2 regions of the Methylobacterium sp. C1 genome follow, and region 1 is predicted to be linked to the other one. Evidence: riboswitches for the same ligand, from Rfam matches in the RefSeq annotation. Region 1 holds a riboswitch; the other holds the start of a gene.
The links. Region 1 has a riboswitch for cobalamin ahead of BKE41_RS05205 (TonB-dependent siderophore receptor). Riboswitches for the same ligand answer to the same signal wherever they lie in the genome.
Positions count from the first base shown of each region.

Region 2: it holds a riboswitch for cobalamin, as region 1 does, so the genes downstream of both, BKE41_RS16490 (CbtB domain-containing protein) here and BKE41_RS05205 (TonB-dependent siderophore receptor) in region 1, are expected to answer to the same signal.

Region 1 is NZ_CP017640.1:1,101,334-1,108,216, forward strand. It holds gene BKE41_RS05195 (RluA family pseudouridine synthase) at 1-367, opposite strand, end outside; gene BKE41_RS05200 (NUDIX domain-containing protein) at 931-1,398, opposite strand; cobalamin riboswitch at 1,503-1,696, shown strand; gene BKE41_RS05205 (TonB-dependent siderophore receptor) at 1,981-4,164, shown strand; gene BKE41_RS05210 (peptidase) at 4,158-5,627, shown strand; gene BKE41_RS05215 (TonB-dependent receptor) at 5,652-6,883, opposite strand, start outside.
Region 2 is NZ_CP017640.1:3,550,920-3,557,802, reverse strand. It holds gene cobN (cobaltochelatase subunit CobN) at 1-2,610, opposite strand, end outside; gene cobW (cobalamin biosynthesis protein CobW) at 2,657-3,691, opposite strand; gene BKE41_RS16500 (DUF1636 domain-containing protein) at 3,688-4,089, opposite strand; gene BKE41_RS16495 (CbtA family protein) at 4,082-4,834, opposite strand; gene BKE41_RS16490 (CbtB domain-containing protein) at 4,851-5,033, opposite strand; cobalamin riboswitch at 5,068-5,263, opposite strand; gene BKE41_RS16485 (hypothetical protein) at 5,418-6,776, shown strand; gene BKE41_RS16480 (peptidase S10) at 6,799-6,883, opposite strand, start outside.

The sequences.
Region 1 (6,883 bases):
CGAGCAGGCCGTCCACGTGGCGGACCGTCCCCGAACCGCCCTGGACCGCGAGGCCGAAGGGCTTGTTGAGGATCATCATGTCGGCGTCCTCGTAGAGGATCAGCGACCGGATGAACGCCGCGTCGTCCTGCTCGCGGGCGGCGCTGCGCGGCCGCTCGGTAGGCTGGTCCAGGCGCAGCGGCGGCACGCGCACGCTCATGCCCGGCTCCAGCCGGTCGTTCGGCTTGGCGCGCTTGCCGTCGACCCGCAATTCGCCCTTGCGCACGATGGTCTGCACGCGGGTGAAGGGCAGGAGCGGGAAGCGGGCGGTGAGGAAGCGGTCGATCCGCATCCCGGCCTCGTCCGGCTCGACCGTCAGGGTCTGCACGCCGGAGGCGAGGGTCGCGGAGGCGGCGGCGCGCTGCTCGCGCCGGGTCGGACCGGGCGCGGGGGCGGCGGCAAGGGCGGGGGAGGGGGCCGCCGAGCGCCTGGCCGGAGGCCGGCTGCCGGGCTTGGCCGCGCGGCGTCCCGCGGTGCGTCGTCGCGCGGTGCGGCGGCGTCGCGCGCGGCTTCGGGGGCCGGGCGCGCGGAGACCGCAGCGCCTGCGATCCCCAAGGATCGCGGGTGCCGGCATCCTCGCCGCGGTTGCGGGCCGCGCGCTCGGCGGCGTCGCGGGCGCTGGTGCGCGGGCCCGTGCGGGCGCGGCCGTCGGCCTGGGCCTTGCCGCCCCTGAACTTGCCCGCATCGAACTTGCCGGCCTGGGGCTTGCGCCCCTTCGGCCCGCCGCTTCTGGGAGGTCGTGTCGTCATGCTTCCGCCGGCACCCGTCTTCGCGTCGGACGGAGCGTCCAAGCGCATGGGCCGCGGCGTCGCGGACGTCCGGACCGATGGGATTGCCCGGCTGTAGCATCGCCCGCGCCGAGCGGCAAAGGCGGTGGGCCGGCTCGGTCCGTCAGGGCTCCGCGTCCCACGCGTCGCGGAGCCGGGCCTTCAGGCCTGCGGGGAAGAGATCCGGACCGCCCGGGACGTCGAGCCCGTCCAGATCGCACCACCGGGCCACGCAGGCGGTGCCGGAATCCTCGTGGAAGACGAAGCGCTCCGGCCCGTCGAACAGCCCCGGCGGCAGGGCGACGGGGAACAGGAACAGCACCTCGTGCCCGACCTGCCCCTCGTGCGTGAAGATGTTCTCCATGACGCGGGGGCCGCCGAGCACCGAGACGGTGACGCCGAGTTCCTCCCGGAACTCCCGGATCAGGGCGTCCTCGACCCGCTCGCCGAAGGCGACGCTGCCGCCGAGGGGCCGGACGCCTTTCAGGCGCCCGTCATCCGCGCGGACCTCCGCCACGAGCAGGCTGTTGCCGCGCCGGGGCAGGCCCGGCGCCTTCACGCGAATCTCCGCAGGGGGCCGCCAGACCGTCATCCCGCACCGGCTAGCCCGTCGTCGGCGAGGCCGCAACGGCTCGGTGCCCCGCGCGCCGATCCACGGCAACAAACGGACACGCGGTTGACGCCCGGGCCCGCTACGGCCAAGCTGTGCTCGACGGTTCCCCTCGGGGATCAAAAGGGAACGCGGTGAGGGGTTCGCCCCGAAGCCGCGGCTGCCCCCGCAACTGTGAGCGGCGAGCCCTTCACCACCACGTCACTGGGTCACCCCGGGAAGACGGTGCGAGGGCGGCGACCCGCGAGCCAGGAGACCTGCCGTCAGCCGTGGTCACACGCGAAACGCGCCGGGCGGGGTGTCCTGGCGGGTGTCGAGGCGCCGCCAGTCCCGAGGGGAGGCAGTCGCCGAGGCCTCGTTCGCGGTGACGTGCCACAGCAAGCGCGCCCGCGACGCCGTTTCCCATGCCCGTCTCCGCCGCCTCGAGACCCTCGAGCCCTGTCCCGGGACGCCGTCGCGCGCCCGCACAGGCTGAGCCATCCGGACGGCCGACGCGTTGTAATGTTATTACAATGCGTGTACGACGCGGGGGCCGGCGCGCGCCGTGCACGGACCGCTTCTCCCATGTCATTCTCGACCTATCGCTCCCGCCTCGGCGGGCGGGCCCCGCTCTGCGGCGTTCTCCTCGCGCTCCTCGCCGGCCCGACCGCCGCCCAGGAGGCGGTCACCCTGGATGAGCTGTCCGTCGCGGGCGCGGGCGGCGACCCGAGCCGCCTCCCGCCGAACGGCCTCAACCTGCGCACGCCCGACCGGACCGCGAGTCGCCTCGGCCTGACGCCGCTGGAGACGCCGGCCAGCCTCGACATCGTGTCGGGCGAGACCGCGCGGCTCCGCGGACAGGATACGATCGCCGAGGCCGTGACCCAGGACGCGACCGGCATCACCACCATCGCGGCGCCCGGCAACGGCAACGGCGCGTTCACGTCCCGCGGCTTCGCCGGGCCGAACTCGATCCAGCAGCTCTACGACGGCACGCGCTTCTACGTCGGCGCCAACACCGTGACCTTCCCGTTCGACACGTGGAACGTCGAGCGGATCGAGGTGCTGCGCGGGCCGTCCTCGGTGCTCTACGGCGACGGCGCCATCGGCGGCGTCATCAACGTGGTGCCCAAGAAGCCGGTCTTCGTGCCGATCAACGCCGCCCGCGCGGTCATCGGCACCGACGGGGTCGCGCGGCTCGCCCTCGATTCCGGCGGCCCGCTGGGCCAGGCGGAGTACGGCGACACCTTCGCGTACCGCCTCAACGTCAGCGGCAACCGCGCCGACGGCTGGATGCGGCCGGAGGGCGATTTCCGCAACCTCGCGGTCTCCGCCGCCCTGCTGTTCCGGCCGAGCGCCGACCTCGCCTTCACCCTGAGCCACGATCTCGGCTACCAAGAGCCCGCGCGCTACTGGGGCACCCCGCTGGTCGAGGGACGGATCCCGGATCTCATAAGGTTCAACAACTACAACGTCCGCGACGCGAAGATCACCTGGGCCGACAACTGGACCCAGCTCAAGACCGAGTGGTCCCCCTCGGCCGACATCACGATCCGCAACACCGCCTACCGGCTCACCAGCCGGCGCCACTGGCTCGACGTCGAGCAGTACAGCTACAACCGCGGCACCGGGCTCGTGGACCGGGGCGACTACCTGGAGATCTACCACAGCCAGGAGCAGGTCGGAGACCGCCTCGACGCGACGTTCCGGGGCAGCCTGTTCGGGCTGCCGAACCAGTTCGTGGCCGGGTTCGACGTGAACCACATCGATTTCCGCCACACCAACAACTTCTACTTCGACCAGACCACCAGCGTGCCGCTCACCGGCTACGATCCGGGCCTGTTCCCGCAGAACGGCCGGGCCCGTCCGGCCTACGCCACGCAGACGAGCCAGGCCTCGGTCTTCGCCGAGGACCGGCTGATCCTGTCGGACAAGCTCTCGTTCCTGACCGGCGTGCGCCTCGACGTGCCGACGCTCAATCGAGAAGACCTGCAGACGGGATCGCGGTTCGAGAGGACCTACCGGGCGCTCGGCTACCGGTTCGGCCTCGTCTACAACCCGACGCCGGACAGCGCGCTCTACGCCCAGTACAGCTTCGCCACCGACCCGGTGAACAGCCTGATCACGCTGTCGCAGTCGCTGGCCGGCTTCAAGCTCGCGACCGGCGATCAGGTCGAGATCGGCGCCAAGGGTCTGGCCTTCGACGGCGCCCTCGAATGGACCGTCGCGGGCTACCGGATCGTCAAGGACAACCTGATCTCGGCGATCCCCGGACAGCCGACGCTCTCGACGCAGGTCGGGAGCCAGTCCTCGCAGGGTTTCGAGCTGGCGCTCGGCTGGCGCTTCGCGTCGGGCTGGCGCCTCGACGGCAACCTCGCGCTCCTGCACGCGCAGTACGACCGGTTCGACCAGACGGTGAACGGCGCCACGGTCTCGTATGCCGGCAACCAGCCGATCGACGTGCCGGAGCGCGTGGCCAACCTCTGGCTGACCTGGGACGTCACCCGCGACTGGACCGCGCGGGTCGGGCTGCAGAACGTCGGGCAGGTCTACAGCGACTTCGGCAACACCGCGCGGCGCCCCGCCTACAACCTCGTCAACGCGGTCCTGGACCATCAGGTGACGGCGGATTCGCGCCTGTCCGTGCGGGTCTACAACCTGTTCGACAAGGTCTACGCGATCTCGGGCAACGCGGTGAACGGGGTCGGCACCAACTGGCTGCTCGGGCGCCCGCGCTCGGTCGAGGTCGCCTACACGGTGACGTGGTGAGCCGGCCGCGCCGGTTCGGCAAGGCGGGACGGCGCTGGCTGCTCCTGTTCCACCGCTGGGCCGGGATCGTCGCGGGGCTGTTCTTCGCCCTGTGGATCGGATCCGGGCTGGTGATGCTCTACGTGCCGTTCCCGGCACTCACCGAGGCCGAGCGGCTGTCACGGCTCGCCCCGATCGCCTGGGATCAGGTCACGGTCGCGCCCGAGGCGGCGCTGAGGGCCGGCGGGCTCGGCGGCGCGCCGGCCGCCTTCGCGTTGGAGATGCGGGGCGGCGAGGCGGTCTACCGGATCGCCGACCGCGACGGCGCCCGGGCCACGGTCTCGGCGCGGACCGGTGCGCGGCTCGGCCCGGTGACGCCCGAAGACGCGCTGCGTCTCGCGACCGACGGGATCCCGGACGGGGCTCCGGATGCTCGGGTCGCGCCGGTCGAGCGCGACCAGTGGACCGTCACGGCCCGGTACGACCCGCTCCGCCCCTTCCTGAAGGTCGCCCTCGGGGACCCGGCAGGGACCGAGCTCTACGTCTCGCAGGTCACCGGCGCGATCGCCCTCGACACGACCCGGTCCGAGCGGGCGTGGAACTGGGTCGGCGCCGTGGTGCACTGGATCTACCTCACGCCGCTGCGCGCCCGGCCCGAGCTGTGGCGGACGGTCCTGCTGTGGCTGTCGGGCTTCGCCGCCCTGGGCGCGCTGAGCGGGCTGGCGATCGGGATCTGGCGCCTGCGACTCCGGCGGCGCTACGCGGGCGGGGCGGTCACGCCCTATCGCGGGCTCGCCCGCTTCCACCACCTGTTCGGCCTCGCGGGCGGGATCGGGCTCAGCACCTTCATCCTCAGCGGCTGGATCTCGATGAACCCGAACCGCTGGTTCTCGTCGACCGCGGCGCCCGCCGCCATCCGCGCCGCCTACGCCGGACAGCCTCCGGCCCTCGGCCTCGCCGCCGAGGCCCTGAGCGGCTTCGCCGGGCCCGGGACTCGGGCGCTGCGCTTCGTTGCCATCGGCGGCTCGTGGTGGATCGTCGCCGACGGCCCGGCCGGCGTCCCGGCGCGCCGCGCGGATGACGGCGCGGCCCTCGACGCGGCCGCGATCGCGCGGGCCGCCGGCCCGGTGCTGCCCGGCGGCTTGCGGGCGGTCGCGGACCTGACCGCCTACGATCTCTACTGGTACCCGCACGGGTCCGATCCGCGCCCGCTGCCGGTGCTGCGCCTGCGGTTCGGCGACCCGGACGCCACCTGGCTGCACGTCGATCCCCGGGACGGGACCATCCTCCAGCGCCTGGACCGCTCGGGCCGGATCAACCGCTGGCTGTTCGACGCCGCGCACCGCCTCGACCTGCCCGGGCTCACCGGCAGCCGCCCGCTCCACGACGCGGCGCAGTGGCTCCTGAACCTCCTGGCAGCCGGCATCGCCCTGACGGGGCTCGTCGCGGGCTGGCGCAGGCTGCGCCGGACCCTCTCGGCATAGGACCTTCGATGACCGACGCGGCGCTCAGAACCGCGCCGTCAGGAACAGGCGCACGTTCCGTCCCGGCAGCAGGATCTCGTCCTTCTTGAACGAGGTCGAGTTGCGGATGTCGTCGTTCAGCAGGTTGCGGCCCTGGACGCCGAGGGTGATCGCGCTCGCCCCGTAGACCGCGGGATCGACGGCCTTGGTGTAGCTCAGCTCGGCGCGCAGGTCGTCGTAGCCGGGGGTCGGCGTCTCGTACACGGCCGTGGCGTCGTGGCTGAAGGCGTGGAGCAGGTTCACCCGCGCGAACCACCCGTCGGCCCGCAGGTAGACGCCGCCGCCGAGCCGGTAGGGCGGGATGCGCGGCACGTTGGTGCCGTTGTCGAACTGGGCGCGGACGAAGTCGAACTGCGCCTCGACGCCGGCGAAGCCGTTGCCCACCGGCACGAGGTCGTACTGGCCGATGATCTCGGCGCCGTAGAAGGTCGCGTTCTGCTGCTGGTAGACGATCTGCCGATTGTCGGTGCCGGTGCCGCAGGACGCGAAGTCGTCGTCGCAGGTCAGACCTGTGTAGTTGCGGTAGATGAAGCCGGTGTAGCGGGTGAAGTAGCCGGTGGCGTCGAGGCGGAACGGCCCCTCGGCCCGCCGGATGCTGGCCTCGATGGTCCGGGCGCGCTCCTTCTTGAGGTTCGGGTTGCCGATCTCGAAGGTCGCGGTGGCGTCGTGCGGGCCCTGCGAGAACAGCTCGTAGCCCGTGGGCCCGCGCTCGACGTAGGAGCCGGTGAGGCTCGCCACGAAGCCGTAGGGCAGGTCCTGCAGGGCGCCGATGCTGGCGCTCTTCGGGGCGAAGCGCCGGGTCCGCGCGTACTGGAACGGCTCCTGCCCGTCGACCGGCACGTAGTCGGCGGGGAACTGCGCCGCCGTGCTCGACAGCCGGTCGACCTCGTAGCGCCCGGCCGCCTGCAGCCGCGTGCCCGGCTGCAGCTCCAGCTCCTCGAACAGGTAGACCGCGTTCGCGCGGGATTCCGTCTTCGGCAGGAACGATTCGAGCTGCGTGTTGATCACGCGCCGATCCGACTGGAAGCCGAGCGCGCCCGTGAGCTTGCCGAACTCGGTGAAGACCGGGACGTGCTGGAGCTCCAAGCGGCCCTCGGCCTCGCGGTTCTTGAAGATCGCCTGGACGCCCTCGATCCCGTCGTCGCCGATCCCGACCTCGTTGTGGCGGTAGACCGAGTAGCCCGCCCAGTAGCGGATCACCTCGAAGGGTCCGTCGA
Region 2 (6,883 bases), 2.4 Mb from region 1:
GGGATTCTCGTCGTCGGCCTCGTCCCGCTCAGCCACGGCGCGGGCGGCGCGGTCGAGGAGCGCCAGCGTGTCGGGGAAGGTGTCGCGGAACGCGCCGGAAACCCGGACGGTGACGTCGATCCGCGGCCGGTCCAGCATCGCGAGGGGCAGGATCTCGAAGCCGGTGACGCGGGTGCTGGCGTGGTCCCAGACCGGCCGCACGCCCATCAGGGCGAGGGCGTGGGCCACGTCCTCGCCGCCGGTGCGCAGGGTCGGCGAGGCCCAGAGATCCATGACGATCCGGGCCGGATAGGCGCCCTCGTCCTGAAGGTAGCGGGTCACCACGGCGGCGGCGGCCTTCTCGCCGAGGAGCGCGGCGGCGCGGCTCGGGATGGCCCGCGGGTCGAGGGTCGCGAGGTTGCGCCCGGTCGGGATCACGTCGGCCCGCCCGCGGGACGGCGAGCCGGAGGGGCCCGGACGGACGAACCGCCCGTCGAGGGCGGCGAGAAGGCCGGCGCGCTCGGAGTCCGCGCTCGCCGCGACGGGCTCCGCAGCCCCGTGCGGCGCGCGGGCGAAGACGTGCAGGCCGTCGCGGAACACGGTCTCGCCGAGATCGCAGAGATGCGCGTCGAGCCGCGTCAGCGCCTCGTCCATCGGCGTGTCCGCGCCGATCCCGGCACCGTCCAGCAGACCGGCCGCCCCGGCCTCCTCCAGGATGGCCCGGGCGATGAGGTCGGCGCGGCGGGGGTCGAGCACGCTGGCCGCCGAATACTCCTCCACCAGCTCGCGGAGCCGGGCCGCCTCGGGTGTCAGCGCGTGGACGGCGGTGTCGGGCGTCAGGTGCCCGAGCGCGACCCCGCCGAGACGGCGCTTGAGCGGCGCGGCCTCGCCCGGGTCGTCGACGATGAACGGGTAGATCACCGGCAGCCCGCCCACGCAGAGCGCCGGGAAGCAGTCGGGCGACAGGGCCACGGCCTTGCCCGGCAGCCACTCCGCGGTGCCGTGCGTGCCGAGCTGCACCAGGGCGTCGAAACCCTGCCGCAGGCCGAGATGGAACGCCAGGTAGGCGTGGGTCGGCGCCCGCTCGAGGTCGTGGTAGCCGGTCTTGCGATCGGGATCGCGGCCGCGGTCGGGCTGGAGGAGGACCGCGAGGTTGCCGTCCCGGACGATCCGGAAGCGGAAGGCGCCGTCGACGCAGGCCGGGTCCGCCTCGGCCTCGCCCCAGCTGGCGGTGACGGCGGCGCGGACGTCCTCGGTGAGCGAGCGCCACCACGCCGCGTAGGCCGCGAGCGGCACCCGGAACTGGGCCGCGCCCTCCGTGAGTGCCGCCATCAGCGCTCCCGCCTCCGGCAGCGCGCCCGCCGCGTAGCCGGCGGCCGCGAGGTCGGCGCTGATCGCGCGGGCGCTCGCGGGCGTGTCGAGGCCGACCGCGAACCCGGCCCGGCCGCCGCGGGCGGGATAGTCGGACAGGACCAGGGCGACGCGCCGCGCCGCGCGCGGCAGGGCGGCCAGCCGCAGCCATCCCGCGGCCCGGTCGGCGAGCGCGGCGATGCCGGCCTCGTAGGGCACGGCGCGGCGCTCGGCGAAGCCGGCGATCTCGGCGCTCTCCTCCTTGAACGAGATCGGGAAGCCCGAGAGCCGGCCGTCGAATTCCGGCAGCGCGACCTGCATGGCGAGATCGGCCGCGCCCAGTCCGCGGGCGGAGGCCGCCCAGGCCGCGCGCGGCGAGCCCACCGTGAAGGCCTGGAGGACCGGGCAGTCGGCGGCGTCGAGGACGAAGTCGGTCTCGTCCTCGCGGGCCGAGAAGGCGGTGGCGGCGATCACGAGGTCGGGCCGGCGCGCGCGCACGGCCGCGGCGACCGCGGCGGCGGCCTGCGGCTCCTTCAGGCTGGACACCGCCATCGGCAGCACGCCGATCCCGCGGGCCCGCAGGGCGGCGGCGAGGGCGGCGAACGGGCCGGTATCGCCGCCGAGCACGGCGGAGCGGTAGATCAGGAGGAGCGCGACGGGCTCGGCGGCGATCCGCGCACCGGCGAGCGGGACCGCGGTCCCGGCCGCGGCGAGGGCCGTCTCGAGGGGCAGGACCCCGCAGCCGGGGCACCACGGAAAGCCGCGCGGGAGCGGCTGCGGCGGCTCGACCCGGCCGTCGCCGCCGAGGCGGATCGCCAAGCTCCGCAGCATCCGCCGCAGGTTGTCGGGCCCGCCGGCGCGGAAATAGGCGTCGAGCTGCCCGGCGAGGTCGGGATCAGTGGAGAACGCCGCGAGGCGCGGATCCGGCCGGTCGTCGCCCGGCAGGACCGCCAGCACGACGCCGTGCGCCCGCGCGGCCTCGGCGCAACGCTCGATCCCGTAGCGCCAGTAGTCGAGCCCGCCCAGGCAGCGGATCACCACGACCTTGGCGCGCGCCACGACCCGCTCGACGTAGAGGTCGACCGAGAGCGGATGCCGCAGCTTGGCGAGCTTCGCGAGCCGAAGGCTCGGCAGCCCGGGCTCCGCGGCGTGGGCCTGCCCGACCGAAGCGAGGTCGCTGTCGGTGAACGACAGCACCACGAGGTCGCCGGGCTCCTGCCCGAGATCCACGGCCGCCTCGCCCTCGTCGAGGGACACGGCATCGATGCGCACGAGATGCACCGCGGCGGCCCCTAGAGCGAGTCCGGGCGGGCGTGCGCGACCGGCCTCATCCCGCGAGGGCCGCCGCGACGGCGTCCTTGTCGAAGCCCTTCAGGCCGATCACCACCAGCGTCCCGTCGCGGGCTTCCCCGGCCCGCCAGGGGCGGTCGAAATGATGGGTGACGCGCCGGCCGACACCCTGCACCACGAGGCGCATGGGCTTGCCCTCGACCTCGGCGAAGCCCTTGATGCGCAGGACGCCGGCGGCTTCGGCCGCCGCCTCGACCCGGGCCGCGAGATCTCCCGCGGTCACCGCCGGGCGGACCGGCAGCGCCACCGTCTCGAAATCGTCGTGGTCGTGGTCCTCGCCCTCGCCGTGATGCGAGGGGCGGGCGTCGAGATCGTCCTCGGCGGCCGCGCCGAGGCCGAGCAGCACCCGCGGGTCGATGGCGCCATTCTCGGTCTCGACGACCTTCACGGCGCGGGGCAGGTGCCCCTCGACCTCGGCGCGGACCCGCGCCCGGGTCGCGGCGTCGATCAGGTCGGCCTTGTTGACCACCACGAGGTCGGCGCAGAGGAGCTGGTCCTCGAAAACCTCCTCCAGGGGATTGTCGTGGTCGACCGACTGGTCGGCGGCCCGCTGGGCCGCCAGGGCCTCCGGATCCTCTGCGAAGGCGCCCGAGGCCACCGCCGGGCCGTCGACCACGGCGACCACGCCGTCGACGGTCACCCGCGAGCGGATCGCCGGCCACTGGAACGCCTGGACGAGCGGCTTCGGCAGCGCGAGACCCGAGGTCTCGATCAGGATGTGCTCCGGCGGCTCGGCGCGGCCGAGCAGGGTCTCCAGCGCGGGAACGAAATCGTCCGCGACCGTGCAGCAGATGCAGCCGTTCGGCAGCTCGACGATGGCGTCCTCGGTGCAGCCCTCGACGCCGCAGGCCGCCAGGAACGACTTGTCGAAGCCGATGTCGCCGAACTCGTTCACCAGGATGGCGAGGCGGCGCCCCTTGGCGTTCTCGACCACGTGGCGGACGAGGGTCGTCTTGCCGGCCCCGAGGAAGCCGGTGACGATGGTGCAGGGGATCTTGTTCACGAGGGTCATTCCGCGGCCTCCAGGGTGCCGGCGGGGACCGGGCGGGGTTCTGGGAAAGGGGGGATGCGGGCGATCACGCCCTTGCGGAACGCCTCCGGACGCTCGCGCCAGGGCACGATGCCGTCCGGGGTCGCCGCGTAGGCCGCGAGCCCGCCGAGGATGATCTCGGCCGAGGCGGCCGGATCCATGTCGCCGTAGACGTAGGTCCAGCGGTCGGGCGCGGCGACCGCCACGGTGCAGGGCCGCTTGCAGACCGACAGGCACTCCACCGCCTCGACCCGCAGATCCGGCGTGCCGCCGCTCCGCGCCCGGAGCGCCTCCAGCAGGCGGGCCCCGGCGCGGGGGCCGTCCGGGTCGTCGTCCGAGCGGCGGCAGGTGGTGCAGACGTAGAGAATGGTCTCAGGCACGGGCCGCTCCCCGATCCGCGCCGCGGGCGAAGGCCTGCCACGCCCAGCCGAGTCCCAGCCCGATCAGGATCCAGAACACGAAGCTGATGGCCAGCGACCGCGCGGCGAACTGCGCGGCCAGCGCGGCCGGAAGCTCCGACGCGGCCTCCGGCGCCTGCGGGGCGCCGACCGCGTGCGGGGCGATGATCAGGACGAGCCCCCCGAGGATGGTGATCAGCGCGCGGCGGATCGTGATCAGGTAGAGCCCCATCCCGGTCGCCGCGGCGGTCATCACCCACCACGCCTGGCGTGTCGCGAGCGGGGCCGCCGCGCTGCCGGGCAGTTCCGGCGGCAGGCCGAGGCCCGGCGCGAGGGCGACGCTGGCGAAGCCCGCCACCGCGAAGGCGAGCCCGACCTGTGGCGTGGGTTCGCGGCCGCAGGCGAGCATCACCGCGCCGAGCAGCAGCGCGTAGCCGACGCCGCCGACGAGGGTCGCGAGCCCGGTGAAGGCCATCCGCGGCAGGCCGGGGCCGGGCTGCCATTCCGGCGCGGCGTCGGGCGCGGCGTGGTCGTGCCCGGCATGGGCCAGCACGATCGGGAGCGCCCTGATCGGGAGCGTCTCGGCGGCCTGACGCGGCGCCTCCTGCTGCTCGTAGCGCTCGGCCGCGACGATCAGCGGCGAGGTCAGCGTGAGTTCGAGGCCCGTCACGACGGCAGCCGCGAAGAAGCCGGCGGCGAGGGCCGCCGACAGGAGCCGGATGATCATCCCTGTTCCGGGGACGTCAGTGGCAGGGGAAGTTCTGGGTGTGTCGGAAATCGTGCGCCGCGTTGTGGAGCGCGATCGCCGGCGAGAAGCCCGCCATGAACAGCAGGCCGAGGCCCAGCACGGCCGCGAGCGCGACGGCGATCGGGCGCTCCGACGCGCGGGTGCCGGCGGCGACGGGGGCGAGGGTTTGGGTCGTCATCAGCAGTGTCTCCAGCCGCCCCACCGGCGGCATTGCGGGATCCTGTCGTGACGGCAGGTCTCCTGGCTCGCGGCTCGGCGCGCCCGCCGCCTTCCCGGATCGCTCCGGTGGCGCTTGGCGGGCGCTCGCCGCTCACAGTTGCGGGGGCAGCCGCGGAATCGGGGCCTCGGACCCCTCACCGCATTCCCTTTTCACCCCGTCGCCGGGGCACCGTCACCCGGTCGTTGTAGACGCATGACCGCCGGGACACAACGGAGCGACGCCGGATCGCGGCCGATTCCCGCGCCGCGCCGCGGCACGGACGGGCTTGACGGCCGCGCCCCGGAGCAGGCACCGCCGCACCCGACACCCGCCCGGCGCGGGCGGTAAGCTCCCGGAGACCCGATGGCCCTGACAGACGATCCGACCCCGGTCCTCGTCGATCTGGCGGCCGGCCGAGACCCGCGGATCGTATCGGACGCGGGTACGAGGTGGCTCGAAGTCGATCTCGGCGGCCGTTTCCCGATCCACTCCGTCGCCCTGCGACCGGGGGGAGGGGTGGTCCCTCCGGAACCCGGCGACGTCGCCGTGGCGGTCTCGCAGGACGGCGCGACGTGGATCGAGCCGGACCTCGCCGGCTGGAGCGCGACCCCGGACGCCCTCGTGGCCGCCATCGTCCCCGACGAGCGGGCCTGGGCGCGCGCGGTGCGGGTCGCCGCGCCGGAGCCGGCCCGGATCGTCCCCGTTGCCGTCCGCGCCGAAGAGGCCGCCGTCGACCTGATCGCCCTCCGGGCGATGCTCGGCCTCGACGTGACGCTCCTGAACGAGAAGCCCGGGGCCAACGTCTACGTCACCTACAATCTCCATTCGGCGCCCGACCGCGCGAGCCGCGCCCTCGTCGGCCTGTCGCTGTTCGAGAACGGCGCCTTCGGCAACTGCCTCGTCCAGTACATCATCGCGGTGTCGGTCGCGAAGGCGCTCAACCTGAAATACATCAAGGTCCCCAAGGTCGACCGCAGCAAGGTGATCTTCCTGACCGAGCGGCTGACCTGCGACGGCATCACCTTCATCCCGCCGGACGAACCGCTGCCGCCGGACGGCTACTTCCTGTCGGGTCTGTACTTCGACCCGACGCAGTTCGAGCGCGTGACCGCGCTGCGGGGACCGACGGATTCGCGCGCGATCGTGCAGAGCGTGATCCGGCCGCTGTTCAACGGCCTGCCCAGGACCTTCCCGGCCAAGCCCGACGACCAGCTCCTGATCCACATCCGCTCGGGCGACATCTTCAGCACCTGGGTCGATCCGCACTACCCGCAGCCGCCCCTCGCGTTCTACCGGATGGTCATCGACCGGCTGCTGGCCGAGGGCCGGATCCGCTCGGTCAAGCTCGTCTTCGAGAACAGGCTGAACCCGGTCATCGCCGAGGTGGAGGCCTACGCGGCGCGACGCGGCCTGCCGGTGGAGATCCAGAGCGAGTCGCTGATCTCCGACGTCGCGGCCCTGGTGAACGGCCGCTACCTCGTGTTCGGGCTGGGAACCTTCGGACCGGGGATCTGCCACCTCTCGGACCACGTCGAGCAGGTCTTCTATTTCGCGTCGAACTGGCCGCAGGGCTTCCAGTCGATCCCCACCATCGGGAAGGTGGTCGAGGTCCGCGATCTCGAGGGCCGCTACATGAAGGTCGGGGAGTGGCAGAATACCGACGCGCAGCGCCGGACGATGGTCGATTACCCGGCCGAGGCCCTCGCCTTCGACGACGCGTGAACGGCCAGGCGGGCGGGGGGCGTCACGGCGCGGTCCTGAGATGCTCGGCGGGGGCGCCGGCCGGACGGGTCGGGCCGGCGTCGCGCACCTTCAGGGCGTCCGTGTAC